DNA from 4 places in the Cobetia sp. 5-11-6-3 genome. Region 4 is predicted to be linked to each of the others. Evidence: predicted binding sites of a transcription regulator. Region 4 holds the regulator's gene; each other region holds the start of a gene.
The links. Region 4 encodes sigma-54, which starts transcription at its own class of promoters, with help from an activator protein. Its sites were predicted from a motif close to TGGCACNNNNNTTGCTNT; they were not measured.
Positions count from the first base shown of each region.

Region 1: a site for sigma-54 is predicted at 1,757-1,774, ahead of HXS66_RS13845 (ammonium transporter). Genes of this name have one in related genera too.
Region 2: a site for sigma-54 is predicted at 2,236-2,253, ahead of HXS66_RS10780 (P-II family nitrogen regulator). Genes of this name have one in related genera too.
Region 3: a site for sigma-54 is predicted at 1,585-1,602, ahead of HXS66_RS05060 (NarK family nitrate/nitrite MFS transporter). Genes of this name have one in related genera too.

Region 1 is NZ_BLWJ01000008.1:162,158-165,917, reverse strand. It holds gene HXS66_RS13850 (hypothetical protein) at 1-155, opposite strand, end outside; gene HXS66_RS13845 (ammonium transporter) at 294-1,652, opposite strand; gene HXS66_RS13840 (DUF1989 domain-containing protein) at 2,008-3,760, opposite strand, start outside.
Region 2 is NZ_BLWJ01000005.1:237,076-240,835, reverse strand. It holds gene HXS66_RS10795 (hypothetical protein) at 380-637, opposite strand; gene HXS66_RS10790 (hypothetical protein) at 1,164-1,442, shown strand; gene HXS66_RS10785 (accessory factor UbiK family protein) at 1,528-1,902, opposite strand; gene HXS66_RS10780 (P-II family nitrogen regulator) at 2,340-2,678, shown strand; gene HXS66_RS10775 (ammonium transporter) at 2,711-3,760, shown strand, end outside.
Region 3 is NZ_BLWJ01000002.1:254,001-257,760, forward strand. It holds gene HXS66_RS05060 (NarK family nitrate/nitrite MFS transporter) at 38-1,396, opposite strand; gene HXS66_RS05065 (ANTAR domain-containing response regulator) at 2,006-2,581, shown strand; gene HXS66_RS05070 (CmpA/NrtA family ABC transporter substrate-binding protein) at 2,632-3,760, shown strand, end outside.
Region 4 is NZ_BLWJ01000001.1:798,457-802,216, forward strand. It holds gene lptA (lipopolysaccharide transport periplasmic protein LptA) at 1-299, shown strand, start outside; gene lptB (LPS export ABC transporter ATP-binding protein) at 302-1,042, shown strand; gene HXS66_RS03350 (RNA polymerase factor sigma-54) at 1,361-2,809, shown strand; gene hpf (ribosome hibernation-promoting factor, HPF/YfiA family) at 3,409-3,717, shown strand; gene HXS66_RS03360 (PTS sugar transporter subunit IIA) at 3,727-3,760, shown strand, end outside.

The DNA.
Region 1 (3,760 bases), on a different contig from region 4:
TTGCTGCGGAATGACGCTTTCTCATGGCGCAGGATATTGACGCTCAACGAGATGCAGACGCCAGCCGCGATCAACAGACTGACCGCCACCATCCCTGAATTGCTGAAGAAGAACGCATAGTTGGCAGCATGTACCGCAGTATCGACAGTTTCCATGACAAGACTCCTGGAGAAGAAAGAAAACGAATCGGCCCGTTCGCTCCGCCACTGGCTGGCAGCCAGACTTCAGGACAGATGGCAACGAACGCTGCAACAAACGAGCCAATCCTCATGCGGGTAATCGTCAGAACCGACTCAGCTGATATCGGGACGCTTGTCCATCGGTGCTGCCACTACCCCACCGGAACGTGCCGGCACGCTGGAAGATGACTCGGTTGCCATGCTCTCCGGGTAGGCCTTGGCCGGCACTTCGAACAGGTCCAGCCCGAGCACTTCGACATGCGGCGGCACGCGCAGCAGGTTGAACTTCTTGAGCAGATAGGCAACGCCCCAACCCGGCACGAAGCCCGTCACTGCCATCACCACCGCGCCTGTCAGCTGCCCGGTGAAGGAGACATCCGGCACGCCTTCGCCGACATTCGGGAAGCCCGCGGCGAAGACACCCACCAGTACCACACCGTAGAAACCGCAGAAGCCATGTACCGCGAAGGCGCCGACGGAGTCGTCCAGGCCACGCTTCTCGAGCAGCGCGCCGATCTTCGGCATCAAGGCGCCACCGGTGACCGCCAGTACGAAGGCCAGGCCCGGGTTGTAGAGATCCAGCCCCGCCGCGACGGTGATGATGCCGCCCAGCGCACCGGACATGGTCCAGAACGGGTCACGCGAGGACAGATAGGCACCGATCACGCCGCCACCGAAGCCCATCAGGGTATTGAAGGCGAAGGCTGAGAGGTTGGTGCGATTGCCATAGATGGTGGTCCAGCCGATGTCACCGGTGTTGAAGATGATGCAGCCACCCAGGAAGCCGAAGAAACCGACGATGATCAGCATCAGCCCGATCAAGGTCATCGGCATGTTGTGCGGTGCGATCACCTGCGGCTTGCCATCGTCACTGTACTTGCCGATACGCGCGCCCAGATTGAGCAGCACGCCCAGCGCGAAGAAGCCGGCCACGGCATGCACCACGCCCGCCGCGCCGACATCGTGATAGCCCAGCTTGTGCAGCATCCAGCCATCCGGATGCCAGCCCCAGGCACCCGCCAGGATCCAGACACCCGCACCGAGAATCACCGCCAGTAACAGGAAGGCGCCCAGGCGGATGCGTTCGATCACCGCCCCCGAGAGAATCGAGCCCGTGGTCGCACCGAACAGGGCAAAGGCCGCGAAGAAGATACCGGTGCCCATGTCATCGGCGTCGGGGCGCATGCTCGCGCTCCACGGCAGTGCCGCGGAAGCCTCGATGGGAATCAGCCCGTTGGGGAAGGCGTTGTAGATCCACCAGCCCACGAAGTAGAAGGCGGGGATGATCGAGGCCAGCGTCAGCACGTTCTTCATGCCGGACGCCAGGGCATTCTTGGAACGGGAGGCACCGATCTCATAGGCCAGAAAGCCTGCGTGGATCAGGAACATGATGGCGGTACACCACCAGTAGAACACCTCGATGTTCATCGCCTGGTGCATATCCAATATGCTTTGCAACGTCTTTTCATCCATCGTCTTTTCTCCTTTTCCGGGCCGGGTCTGCCACCGCATGCCTGCCGGTGGAAACCCTGTCTGCCCGAAGGTTGTTGTTGTTTTTCAAGGGGGACCTGCTGGATAAAGCAAGCGACATGCCAGATGCCCCCTGATGGCCACCTTCAGTAATACGTTGTTTTCATTGATATCTTCTCGAAATCGTGGACACCTCTTCACATATGAAGCCCGGAAATCACCACCTGGCAAGAGGGTGTTCGTTATTGAGGCAGGCAGGCGGCGTCCTGCACCGTGATATGACGTGAGTCGTACTGCATATACGGATCGTCACCGGCCAGCCTCACGCGCGAGGTCTCGGTCATGCGTCATGCATCACTCAGCTGCGCACCTTGAGACGCTCAGGATCATGGAAAGGCAATGTCACCACCTCGGCGACGAGACGCTTCTGGTGACCATCCAGCTGACCGATCTCAAGCTGCGTTCCGGGGCTTGAGAAATCCGGGGCGAGACGACACATGGCGATGGACTGGTTGAGCAAGGGAGAGCGGGTCGCGCTGGTGATCACCCCGACCGGATAACGCCCGTGATAGACCAGATTGCCATGGCTGACCAGCTCGCTGCTGTCCACCCTCAGGCCCATGATCCGATGGCGGGATTCCGGCGTCTCGCGCTGCATGGCCGCACGCCCGACGAAATCATCCTCCTTGCTCTTCATCGGCACGGTAAAGCCGATGCCCGCCTCGTAGGGAGACGTCTGCGGGCAGAATTCATGGCCAGCGAAGATCAGCCCCGCCTCTATCCTCAGCATGTCGAGGGCATCCAGCCCCAGCGGCGCGATGCCATGCAGCTCACCGGCCGCCCAGATCGCCTCCCACACGGCCGGGGCGTCATGCGGATGACACCAGATCTCATAGCCCAGCTCACCGGTATAGCCGGTCCGCGACACCATCAGCGGGATGCCATTCGGCCCCGCCAGACGGCCGACCATGAAGCGGAACCAGCCCAGCGTTTCCACCTCCGGCTGGGTACGCGCATTCCAGATCAACGGCGCCAGCACCTCGCGGCTCTTCGGCCCCTGCAGCGCGATGTTGTGCAGCTGATGGGTGGAGTCGCGCACCGTGACGCGATAGCCCTGCTGCTCTGCGAGATCCCGCAGCCACTGGCCGCTGGCCGGATCACCACAGATCCAGCGGAAGGTCTGCTCGCCCATGCGGAACAGGGTGCCGTCATCGAGCATGCCGCCGGTTTCCTGACACATGGCGGAATACACCACTTCTCCGATGGAGAGTCGGCGCACGTTGCGGGTCAGCGCATATTGCAACAGGCGTTCGGCGTCCGGTCCGGCGACCTCGAACTTGCGCAATGCGGAGAGATCCATCACCGCGACCCGTTCGCGACAGGCGAGATACTCCGCCTTGGCCCCCCACCCCTCGTAATGGGTGGCCAGCCAGTAGCCGTGGTAATCGATGTACTGCTTGGTCAAGGCGGAGGTGCAGGGATGGAAGGCGGTGGGCAATGTCATGCGCGGCAATTCCTCGGGCCGGTTGCGATAGGCGATACCGCGGGGGAAGTCATGTTCAGCGGCGTAGATACGCACATGGATATCGGTCGGCACCCAGCCGTTGGCGGCGTCGATGTCGTCCGGACAGGCGGATGAGGCACAGATGAGGTCACGGTCGGCGCGCAGCAGCACATAGTCGCCGGGTCGTGACCAGGGCTCATCCACCGCCAGGGTGCCGCAGGGCTGTACCCAGGTATTGAAGAAGAAGTTGATGGCCGGCCAGCTGGCACGCTGTCGGATACCATGAGACGCCGACAGGGCATTGTTGAAGTTGACCGTGCAGCTGTCGTGACCGAAGTAGCCGTGGTGTTCGTAATACTGCGGCGAGCAGGCAAGCATGAAGCTGTCATGGCGTCCGACCGTGTCCTGGATCACCTCGAGCATCGGATGCAGGTGCTGATCAAAGAACACCGAATACAGTCCCGGATTGGGCATGCAATGCCCGGACAGGCTGCGCGTGGCGCCAGCATCCAGCCCCAGCTCCTCGCCCTGTGCCCAGGCAGTGGCGTCGAAGGCCACGAAGTCGGAGCACTGACGCCCCGCCACATCGATGATCTGGATCCACTCG
Region 2 (3,760 bases), on a different contig from region 4:
CTCTGCTGCACGGCGCAATCGGAGCAGGCACCCGCCTGCCATGAGCGCGAGGGCACGATACCGGTGCCATCCGGAGCAGGCACCCGCCTGCCATGAGCGCGAGGGCACGATACCGGTGCCATCTCCTCCAGCATGGCAAATCTCATACCTGCCAGCGTGCACACGACTCAACGCTTGGCGATGCGGCACTCCTCAAATGTCACTCGCGCTGCCGGACACGGCATGTCCTCACTGCACCGCAACGGTATTATCAGCGATTCCAGCCACCCGTTTCATAATTTTCATTACGCCACCAACCCCTATAATTACTGGATCCGTAAGGAAAATACCGACTGTGGATAACATTACATAAACCCCTCGACAGGGAATTTCCCAGCGCTCAAATATCCATCATCTGGCAACGCAAAACCCTATCGATATGGACGCCGAGCCGCACCACCTCATCGAAGCGTGACGCATTACACTCTGAATCAACACCTGAGGGCGACATCAGCCCTCCTCCAGCACCCGGCCAGACCGGCGAAACAGGCGGCAGAGAGGCAATATCGTCACCCGGAACGGGCGAGGCACCCGCACGATGAACCAACGGCAGCGTTTCCCGACGACATCGCGGCATGAACTTCATGAAGAGTTTCACGGAGAAGTTCATGAAGAAGTGAATGGAGAAACGCTCTGGCATGACTCAGGAGGCTGGGCTCAAGAGAAGAGGCGCGGGGGAAGGGAGTGCCTTTCCCGAGAGTCACGCAGGCCCCACCCAATGCCAGCCTCCTTCGATGCGCCGGACTGGCTGCCGTGTCTGTTCAGCTCGAGACATTCATGCGGACTGAACGTTGAAAATAGCCCATCAACCGGCTTTTTCCATGAAATAACGCGCGTTCTAGCAGATATTTCACGAAGTTGGCGACATGGAACACTTGGCTGATCACAAGCCCTCGGGCCTGCACCAGAAGAGTGCTGATGGAACATGCAAGGCGGTACTCCAGGCGCTACAGGAGTGCCTCAAGAGGGGGACTGCTGGTATATTTGATCGGTTGTCTCGGCCCTGCTGATACAACCGCCAAGCTGTCTCAAGGAGGCCACCCAAGGGTGGCAGAGAATCGTCCAACCCACGGAAAGGGCCAGCCATTCAGGACGACTTCGGCTTGTTTCAGGAGTAACACCCCATGCAAGACATGCTTGCCTCGCTGGCACCCATGGCGGACATCATCGGCATGCTCGGCACCTCTCTGGTGGTCGGTGCCTTCTTTCTGCTGCAGATTGGCAGACTCGATGCACGTAGCCTGACCTACAACCTCATGAATCTGAGCGGGGCGATCCTCTTGTTGATCAGCCTGTGCATCAACTTCAATCTCGCCAGCTTCGTGATCGAGGTGTTCTGGATCGTGGCATCTCTGGTGGGCCTGGTTCGCTGGTTGATGGGGTCTCGTCCACAGACGGTCTGACCTGCCCGGCACCCGCCTCATGCGACGGACACAAAAAAACCGCCACACCTCGACGGGTGTGGCGGTTTTTTTGGCAGCATGCCATTCAGGCGTCGCGTTGACGCTCGATCTCCTCGGCGTGGCTGGCGGCTTCCCGCTTTGCCAGCGCGGCCTCTCCCTCATCGTCCACCGCCACGGCAGGCTCGGTGGTCGACGCAGCACCCGCCACCAGTCCCTGCTTCTCCAGCAGCGCCTCAAGTGCGATGACCTGCTTCTCCAGCGACTCCACACGCCCGCGAGTCCGCGTCAGCACATCCATCATGATGTCGAAGTCCTCGCGCGACACCAGTTCCATGCGATCAAAGGCGCTGCGCATCACGCCCTGTACGGACTTCTGCAGCTCTTCCGGGCCGTGCGAGGCGTCCTGGAGGCGCTCACCGATCTGCTGGGCCATACGCCCGATGACGTCGTTCTTGAACATGCTCCACCTCAGCCATTGCAAGCCGACGGGCCCATCATGGGACTGTCGGTCAGAGAAAAGGATCTCCCCGAAACGTGGGGGACATCATGTCATGTTGCAAGGATACGCAACCCGCTGGCCTGACGCATGTCTCGACCCCGAATCTCTCACAACCGACGGCAGGCACCGGCCCTTGTGCACCATATTAGCGCTATCTCCTACCTCGAAAGCCGCAATTCAGGCACCAAAGCGGTGCATCGCCATGGCGTTCTCCTTGCCGTCATTTTTGGCCTTGCTGCGGAGCTGCTTTTTCCCTCAGCACAACTAGATGAATTTAAAGATTTTTTAACCTCATGGCATACCTCGTGCGATGCACTTGTCAGGAACAGGCCACCAGCAGTGTCTGATTGGCCGCACTCAACATGACAGATCATTGCGGTAGCAAACGGGGGCAGCACATGAAACTGATCACCGCCATCATCAAACCCTTCAAGCTGGACGACGTGCGTGAAGCGCTGGCCGACAACGGCGTGCAAGGCATCACGGTCACGGAAGTGAAGGGCTTCGGGCGACAGAAGGGCCACACCGAGCTGTATCGCGGCGCCGAGTATGTCGTCGACTTCCTTCCCAAGGTCAAGATTGAAGTGGCTGTTGATGACAGCAGTGTGGAAACGGTGCTGGACGCCATCACCCAGGCAGCCAACAGCGGCAAGATCGGCGACGGCAAGCTGTTCGTCACCCCGCTGGATGACGTGATCCGTATCCGTACCGGTGAACGCGGCGCCGATGCTGTCTGAGCCCCGCGCACAATAATAAAGGAGAATCCCGCATGAACGAGATCATCGAGGTCAAGTACGCACTTGATACCTTCTATTTCCTGGTCTGTGGCGCCCTGGTGCTGTGGATGGCTGCCGGCTTTGCCATGCTGGAAGCTGGCCTGGTACGCGCCAAGAACACTACCGAGATCCTGACCAAGAACGTGGCGCTGTTCGCCATCGCCTGCACCATGTACATGGTGGTCGGTTACCACATCATGTACTCAAGCGCCGAAGGCGGCTTCCTGCCGAGCCTGGGCTTCTTGATCGGCGCCGAGAATACCGCTGAGGAAGCGCTCGCTTCCGGTGGCGACATCTACTACAGCGCGCGTTCCGACTTCTTCTTCCAGGTGGTGTTCGTGGCGACCGCCATGTCCATCGTCTCCGGTGCAGTCGCCGAGCGCATGAAGCTGTGGGCCTTCCTGGCCTTCGCCGTGGTCATGACGGGCGTCATCTACCCGGTCCAGGGTTACTGGACCTGGGGTGGCGGCTTCCTGAGCGAAGCGGGCTTCAGTGACTTCGCCGGCTCCGGCATCGTGCACATGGCAGGCGCTTCCGCCGCACTGGCTGGCGTGCTGCTGCTGGGGGCTCGCAAGGGCAAGTACGGCAAGAACGGTGAGATCAACGCCATCCCGGGCTCCAATCTGCCGCTGGCGACCCTGGGCACCTTCATCCTGTGGCTGGGATGGCTGGGCTTCAACGGCGGCTCCGAGCTGGTGCTGTCCAACATCGATGAAGCCAACGCGGTCGCTCAGGTCTTCGTCAACACCAACGCCGCTGCCTGCGGGGGTGTCATCGCCGCCCTGATCCTCGCCCGCCTGTGGTTCCGCAAGGCTGACCTGACCATGGCCCTCAACGGCGCCCTGGCTGGCCTGGTCGCCATCACCGCTGGTCCGCTGGCACCGAGTGTCGGTGCTGCCACCCTGATCGGCGCCGTCGGTGGCCTGCTGGTGGTGTTCTCCATCGTCGGCCTCGACAAGCTCAAGCTCGACGACCCGGTCGGTGCCATCTCCGTCCACGGTGTGGTCGGTCTCTGGGGTCTGATGGCAGTGCCGCTGACCAAT
Region 3 (3,760 bases), on a different contig from region 4:
TGTCAGAGGTTTGAGAAAGTCTCAGGAAGAGACAGGCTCAGACAGACACGGGCTGCTGGTCGCTCTGCTGCTTGCGTTCCGCGACGGCGGCGTCATAGGCGCGGCCTTCCTCGGCCTCGGTGGCGGCGCTGAAGCGCACCAGCAGGGCGAACAGCGAGATCACGATCACGCCCATGCCCAGATACATCAGGCCTTCCTGGTAGGTCAGTTCTTCACTGCGGAACAGGAAGCCCGCGGCGACAGCCCCCGCGTTGCCACCCGCGCCGACGATACCGGCCACCGCGCCCAGTGCCTTGCGATTGACGAAGGGCACGATCCCGAAGGTGGCGCCTTCCGCCATCTGCACGAACAGGCTGAACACCAGCATGATGCCGATGGCCACCGCGAGGGTTTCCATCTGGGCGAAGCCGACCAGCGCCACGCCTTCACACAGCAGCGCGATGAACAGCCAGCGCACGCGACCCTTGAGGCCGGACTGACGGGCGAACAGGTCGGAGAAGACGCCGCCCAGGGTGCGCGCGAACAGGTTCATCAGGCCGAACAGTCCCGCGATGAGGCCGGCGGTGGCGAGGTCGAGATCGAAGTGATCGAAGAAGTAGATGGCGGCGACGTTGTTGATGGTCAGCTCGACCCCGAAGCAGGCGCCGTAGACGAGGAACAAGGCCCAGACACGGATGTCGCGTGCCGCCGCGCCGAAGGTGGCGCGCATGCTGTATTCCTTCTCGGCCTTGGGCAGCTCACCACGCTCACGCAGCTCGCTGAAGTTGCCGTCCGGCGCATCCTGGGTGAAGAAGTAGTAGGCGATCCCGGTGAGGAACAGCACGATGCCCGGCACGACCATCGCCAGACGCCAGCCCAGGGTCTGCTCGACGCCCAGCATCAGCAGGCCGGCCATCACCAGCGGCATCAGCATCTGGGTGGTGCCGCCGCCCAGGTTGCCCCAGCCGGCGGTGGTGGCATTGGCGGTGCCGACCACGTTGGGGCCGAACATCACGGAGGTATGGTACTGGGTGATGACGAAGGACGCGCCGATGGCACCGATGGCCAGACGGGCGAGGAAGAAGGATTCGAAGCTGTCGGCGAAGCCGATGCACATCACCGGCAGAGAGCCGAGGCACAGCAGCCAGGTGTAGGCCTTGCGTGGCCCGATGCGATCACACAGCACGCCGATGGCAAGTCGCACGATCACCGTGATGGCGACGGAGGCGATGATGGTGTTGCCGATCTGGGTCTTGGTCAGGCCGAGGTCATCGCGCACCACGGCCATCAAGGGCGCGATGCCGAACCAGCCGAAGAAGCAGACGTGGAAGGCGAACCACGACATGTGGAAGGCGCGCATCTGCGGGGTATTGAAGCTGAACAGCCGGATACGGCTGGCCTTGTTGCGAATATCCATGAGTGGGCTCCTGGTACAGCGTCGGTGCCGGACGCCAGGGTCTCGGCGCACGACGGGTGGTCGAACAGCTGTGAACGACAGCGGGGCGCCTCGTCATTGAGGGGCCTGGTTCGACGCACTCGTACTCCCGGGAGCCTGGTCCACGTCATGGATGATGCATGGCACGCTTGTCTGCCATTGCCTGACTCAAAGCAAGTAGCGCGCCACTTGCGGGGGTGTTGTGCGTCCAACCCCCGTCATATCAAGGGCTTGGAATCATCATGTCGGGCAAGACAGCAGTGGGGAGTAAGCAGGGCGATGCCCAGTGGCGGTGCGCGGCGGGGTGAGGATGATCCAGTCTGGCGCACGTGGCGGGCGAGAGATCGCCAGATCACGCCATGCATCATTGCTGTGCAGCCGGGCGCGCCCTTGCGCACTGCGGAAGGCCTTTAAGGCCAGCGCTGCACCAGTTTGTGGCATGAATCCTGCAGTGTCAGAGGCGTGACGCCATCCTGACTCCCGCTTGCGAAGACGCCGTCGTCGTTGATCTCGGACGTCGGTGCCTGATCGCTCGAGGCGTCGCCTGACACCCCGGCACCACCGCCTGACACACTGCCAAGGAAGCCTGATATGCCCGTGACCGTGTTGATCGTCGATGTGCGCAGCGAGCGTTCCGCCGCTCTGGAGCAGGCGCTGTTGAGCGCCGGCTTCGAGGTGGCGCTGCGGGTCGATGAACACGAGGACCTGCATGCGCTGGTGCAGCACCATCAGCCGGATGCCGTGATCATCGACGCCGACCTGCCCAGCCGTGACACCCTCGAGCACCTCGGCCAGCTGGGGCGTCACTATCCCAAGCCGATGATCATGCTGGCCAGTGAGGACGCGCCGGACCTGGTGCGCCAGGCGGCTGGCGCCGGCGTGTCCGCCTACGTGGTGGATCACGTCATGCCGGCGATGGTGCGCAGCATGGTCGAGGTGGCCATCACCAGCTTCGAGGCTCACCGTGCCCTCAAGGGCGAGCTCAATCGCACCCAGACCACTCTGATACAGCGGCGCAGCGTGGATCGCGCCAAGGCGCTGGTGATGGAGAGTCGCGGACTGGGGGAGGATGCGGCCTACCAATACCTGCGCAAGACCGCGATGAATCGGCGTCTGGCATTGCACGAGCTGGCCGATGAGCTGCTCAAGGCGTCGCGTCGGCACTGAGCCGAGTCTCGTGATGTCCTTCTCTTTCGATCGTTCAAAAGGTGGATGTGATGCTCAGTGATTCTCTTCTCAATGGTCATCAGTTGACGCTGGGGTTGATGCCGCTCAATGACGCGGCTCCTCTGGTGGTGGCGGAGCGTCAGGGGTTCTTCCGTGAGGAGGGGCTGGCCGTGACGCTCAAGTGGCAGCCGTCGTGGGCGGCACTGCGCGATGACCTGCAGACCGGCGTGTTGCAGGGCGCGCAGATGCTGGCGCTGATGCCGCTGACCTCGACCCTGGGGCTGGATGGCCGCGCCACACCGGTGATCAGCGCGATGACGCTCAATCTGGGCGGCAACTCCATCACCCTGTCGCGGGCCCTGATGGCGGCGCTGGCCGAGGAGGGGCATGACCTGGGCTCTCCGCTGGCGGTGTCTCGGGCGCTGGCGGCGCACGTGCAGAAGCGCCGCGAGCGTGGGGAGGCGGCGCTCAAGCTTGCCAGCGTGCATCCCTTCTCCTCTCACCGCTATCTGTTGCGTTACTGGCTGGCGGCCGGCGGGATCGACCCGAATCGCGACATCGAGATGCGTGCGGTGGCCCCGCCGTTGATGGCCGCGCAGCTGGCAAGTGGCGCGCTGGACGGCTTCTGTGTCGGAGAACCCTGGAACAGTCTGGCCGCCGTGCAGGGCATGGGGCAGGTGGTGGCGGGCAGTCATGATATCTGGCGCTTCGGGCAGGAAAAGGTGCTGGGCGTGCGCGAGGACTGGGCGGAGCAGCACCCGCTGGCGCATCAGGCGCTGATTCGCGCGCTGCTCAAGGCCTGTGCCTGGCTGGACCGCCCGGGCAACCGTGAGCAGGCCGCGCAGTGGCTGCATGATGAAGGCATGCAGGAAGTGCCGCTTTCGGTGGTGGCGCGTGGACTGCGCGACGTGGATGTCGAGCAGTCGGTGGAGGCGTTCCAGCGGGAAAATCCCGGCTGGACCATCTTCCATCGCTACGCGGCCAACTTCCCGTGGCGCTCGCAGACCCGCTGGTATGCTGCCCAGATGCAGCGCTGGGGGCATCTCGAGGGAGTCAGCGACAATGACCTCGAAGCGACCCTGGCACGCTGCGTACGCCCGGACCTCTACCGCAGCGCAGCCCGCAAGCTGGGCATGGTGGTGCCGGTGGCGGATGAGCGCAGCGAAGGCACGCATCCGG
Region 4 (3,760 bases):
CCCTGGTCAAGGCCACCGGCCAGCGCGCCTACATGGAGCAGAAACCCGATACCGACGAGCGACTGGTCAAGGGCTGGGCGAATACCATTCGCTACCACGCGCTGGAGCGCCGGGTGGAACTGGTCGGCGATGCCCGTCTGGAGAAAGGCGACGACACCTTCGAAGGCGGCTACGTGGAATACTTCCTGGACAAGCGCCAGGTCAATGCCAGCAATGGCACCGATGCCTCATCCTCCGAGGGGTCACGCGTCCACATGACCCTGACGCCACGTGGCGCCAATGCCAGCAAGGACCAATGAGCATGACTGCTGCCAGCCCACGTACCCTCAGCGCTCGTCATCTGGCCAAGGCCTACAAGGGTCGCAAGGTCGTCAAGGACATCTCGCTGGAAATCCGCCAAGGTGACATCGTAGGCCTGCTGGGCCCCAACGGGGCCGGCAAGACGACCTCGTTCTACATGATCGTCGGCCTCGTGCGCTCGGATGCCGGTAGCGTGACCATCGATGACCACGACCTGTCCGGCGCCGCCATGCATCAGCGGGCTCGCGCCGGCATCGGCTATCTGCCCCAGGAAGCCTCGATCTTCCGCAAGCTCTCGGTGTCCGACAACATCATGGCGATCCTCGAGACGCGCAAGGACCTGGATCGCAACGGACGCAAGGCACGCCTGGAGGAGCTGCTCAACGAGTTCAGCATCACGCATATTCGTGACAGTGCCGGCATGAGCCTTTCCGGCGGGGAGCGCCGCCGCGTGGAGATCGCTCGCGCACTGGCCACCGAGCCGGACTTCGTGCTGCTCGATGAGCCGTTTGCCGGCGTGGACCCCATCTCGGTGGGCGAGATCAAGAGCATCGTGCGCCAGCTGCGCGACCGCGGCATCGGGGTGCTGATCACCGACCACAACGTGCGCGAGACACTCGACATCTGCGATACCGCCTACATCGTGGGCGATGGTCAGATCATCGCGCATGGCGACGCCGACACCATCCTCGCCAACCAGCAGGTGCGTGATGTCTACCTGGGCCATGAGTTCAAGCTCTAGCCCGAGAGTGCCGTCAGCCTGGTGAGTGCCGTCCGACCTCTTCTGCTCTCACCAGCACCCTCCACCACCCGCCACTTCCTGCTTCACTGTCGGGGCCTCGTTCCCCGCCCCCTCACGCAAGCGCCTCGACATGCGCTTGCGTAATCTCCCCGTGAACCCTCCTGCTCTGCCACACCTCACTCGAATGCATGACGTCCATACCACCTTGGTGGCAACATGGCATGCAAGTTGCTTGAATATTCTCGACTGCCCCTTGTCAGTGCCCCGACCCACGGTATAGCGTAGATGCACGTTCCTTTGCCGTGAATGACAGACCCCATGAAACCCACCTTGCAGCTTCGACTCGGCACTTCCCTGACCATGACCCCGCAACTTCAGCAAGCGATCCAGCTGCTGCAGTTGTCGACGCTGGACCTGCGTCAGGAGATACAGCAGGCGCTCGAGTCAAACCCCATGCTGGAGCTTGACGAGGAATACGAGTCGCTGGATGTCGCGGAGACACAGGACAAGAGCGAGATCTCCACCTCCGAGACCAACAGCGAGATTCCTGAAGAATACCCTCTCGACAGTGACTGGTCGGACCTCTACCAGGACCACGCAGGCAGCCTGACCAGTTCCGGCAGCGGAAGCTCGAGCGAGGACGGGCCGGACTTCGATCGCAACACCAGTGTCGAAAGCCTGCAGGACCATCTGCGCTGGCAGCTGGCGATGACGGACCTCGATGCGCGTGAACGGCAGATGGCGGAGAGTCTGATCGATGCGGTGGATGGGGCCGGCTACCTGAGCATGAGCCTGGACGAACTGGTCGATGGCCTGCGAGGTCAGGGACTGCCCGGCCTCAAGGCGTCGGAACTCGAGCAGGTCCTGCTGCGCCTTCAGCAGTTCGATCCCACCGGTGTGTTCGCTCGAGACCTGCGCGAATGCCTGCTGCTGCAGCTGGCCCTGCTGCCGGACGATCTGCCATTGCTGGCCCAGGCCCGCCGTCTGGTGCGGCAATTCCTCGAGGCACTGGGCAATGACGATCGCAAGCTGCTCAAGCGTCGCCTGAGCCTGGATGATGATGAGCTGGATCACGTCATTCGTCTGGTACGGGCGCTCGACCCGCGCCCGGCGTCCGCCTGGGGCGAGCCTGCCAGTGATTACGTCATCCCGGACCTGCTGGTCCGTCATACGCGTCACGGCTGGCAGGTCGAGCTCAACCCGGAAGCGCTGCCCAAGCTGCGTATCCAGCCGGAATATGCCGCCCTCATCAAGCGGGCCGACAAGTCCGCGGACAACACCTTCCTCAAGGACAATCTTCAGGAAGCCCGCTGGCTGATGAAGAGCCTGTCCTCACGCAACGACACCCTGCTCAAGGTGGGCCGCGAGATCATGGCGCGCCAGATCGACTTCCTCGAGCAGGGGGAAGAAGGCATGAAACCGCTGATCCTTGCCAACATCGCGGAAGTGGTCGAGATGCACGAATCCACCATCTCGCGGGTGACCACCCAGAAATATATCCACACCCCGAGAGGCGTGTTCGAACTCAAGTTCTTCTTCTCGAGCCAGGTGGGTGGCAGCGGCAACGGTGACGCGCACTCCAGCACCGCGATCCGTGCGCGCATTCGCAAGCTGATCTCGGAAGAACCGGCGCGCAAGCCATTGTCCGACTCACGCCTGGTGGATCTGCTGGCCAGTGATGGCATCGAGGTAGCGCGCCGGACGGTCGCCAAGTATCGCGAGGCCATGGGCATCCCCTCCTCCAGCGAGCGCAAGCGCTTGGCGTGAGTCTCGACAACGGATACCCGCAGGCCAGCGGGCTCCACACGTCGGAGCGCTGAAGCTCGCCCCCTTGCACCTGCCATCCTGGCATCATCTGCCAATCGGTCGTCTGAATACCGGTTGGCAATGCCTGTCCTTGCGACTGCGTGAGTGACTTCACGCCCCCAATTGCCTATTTTTCCAGCCACTTTTCTCCAGAGTGCTTTCTTTTTCTCTCACATCCCACGGACAGATAGCCAGGTGTCCCCACCGACTCCTGCCACACGAACGTCGACGTAAATGCTGACATTGGCCACAAACGGCCGGTTTCTCGAGCCCCATTCCGTCCGTGATGCGAGGCGATGCTCATGAAGAACCTGCTGATATCCCTCGCTGGGTTGAAGACAAGCCTTGCCCCACGATGCAGCGCAGCGTTGATCTTTGTTCAAAGCTTGGGCATTGTCGGGGTAGACGCTCGGTACACCGGCACCGCCGCTCTCGCCAGCAGATGATCGCCACGAGACCATGGCCGGAGTCAGAAAGTGGCCGCGCGTTCAATCAGGGTTTGCTCGCAGTCAAAAAGGGTTACAATTCAAAGGCAACCCGCTGGATAAAGGAGCGTGTCCATGCAAGTGAATATCACCGGGCATCATGTGGAACTCACCGATCCTCTCCGCGATTATGTCAACGAGAAGCTCGCTCGCCTCGAACGGCATTACGACAACATCACCAATGTTCAGGTGACACTGTCGATCGAGAAGGAACGCCAACAGGCTGCCTGCACCCTGCACGCCGCTGGCGCCGACCTCCATGCCCTGGCAGAAGACCCCAACATGTACGCTGCCATCGACGCGCTCGCCGACAAGCTGGACCGCCAGCTGGTCAAACACAAGGAAAAGTCCCAGGCTCGCTCTCAGGGCACCGGGACCCGTTGACCTTCTGCCATGACACTTGATCAGATCCTTCCCCCCGAGCGCA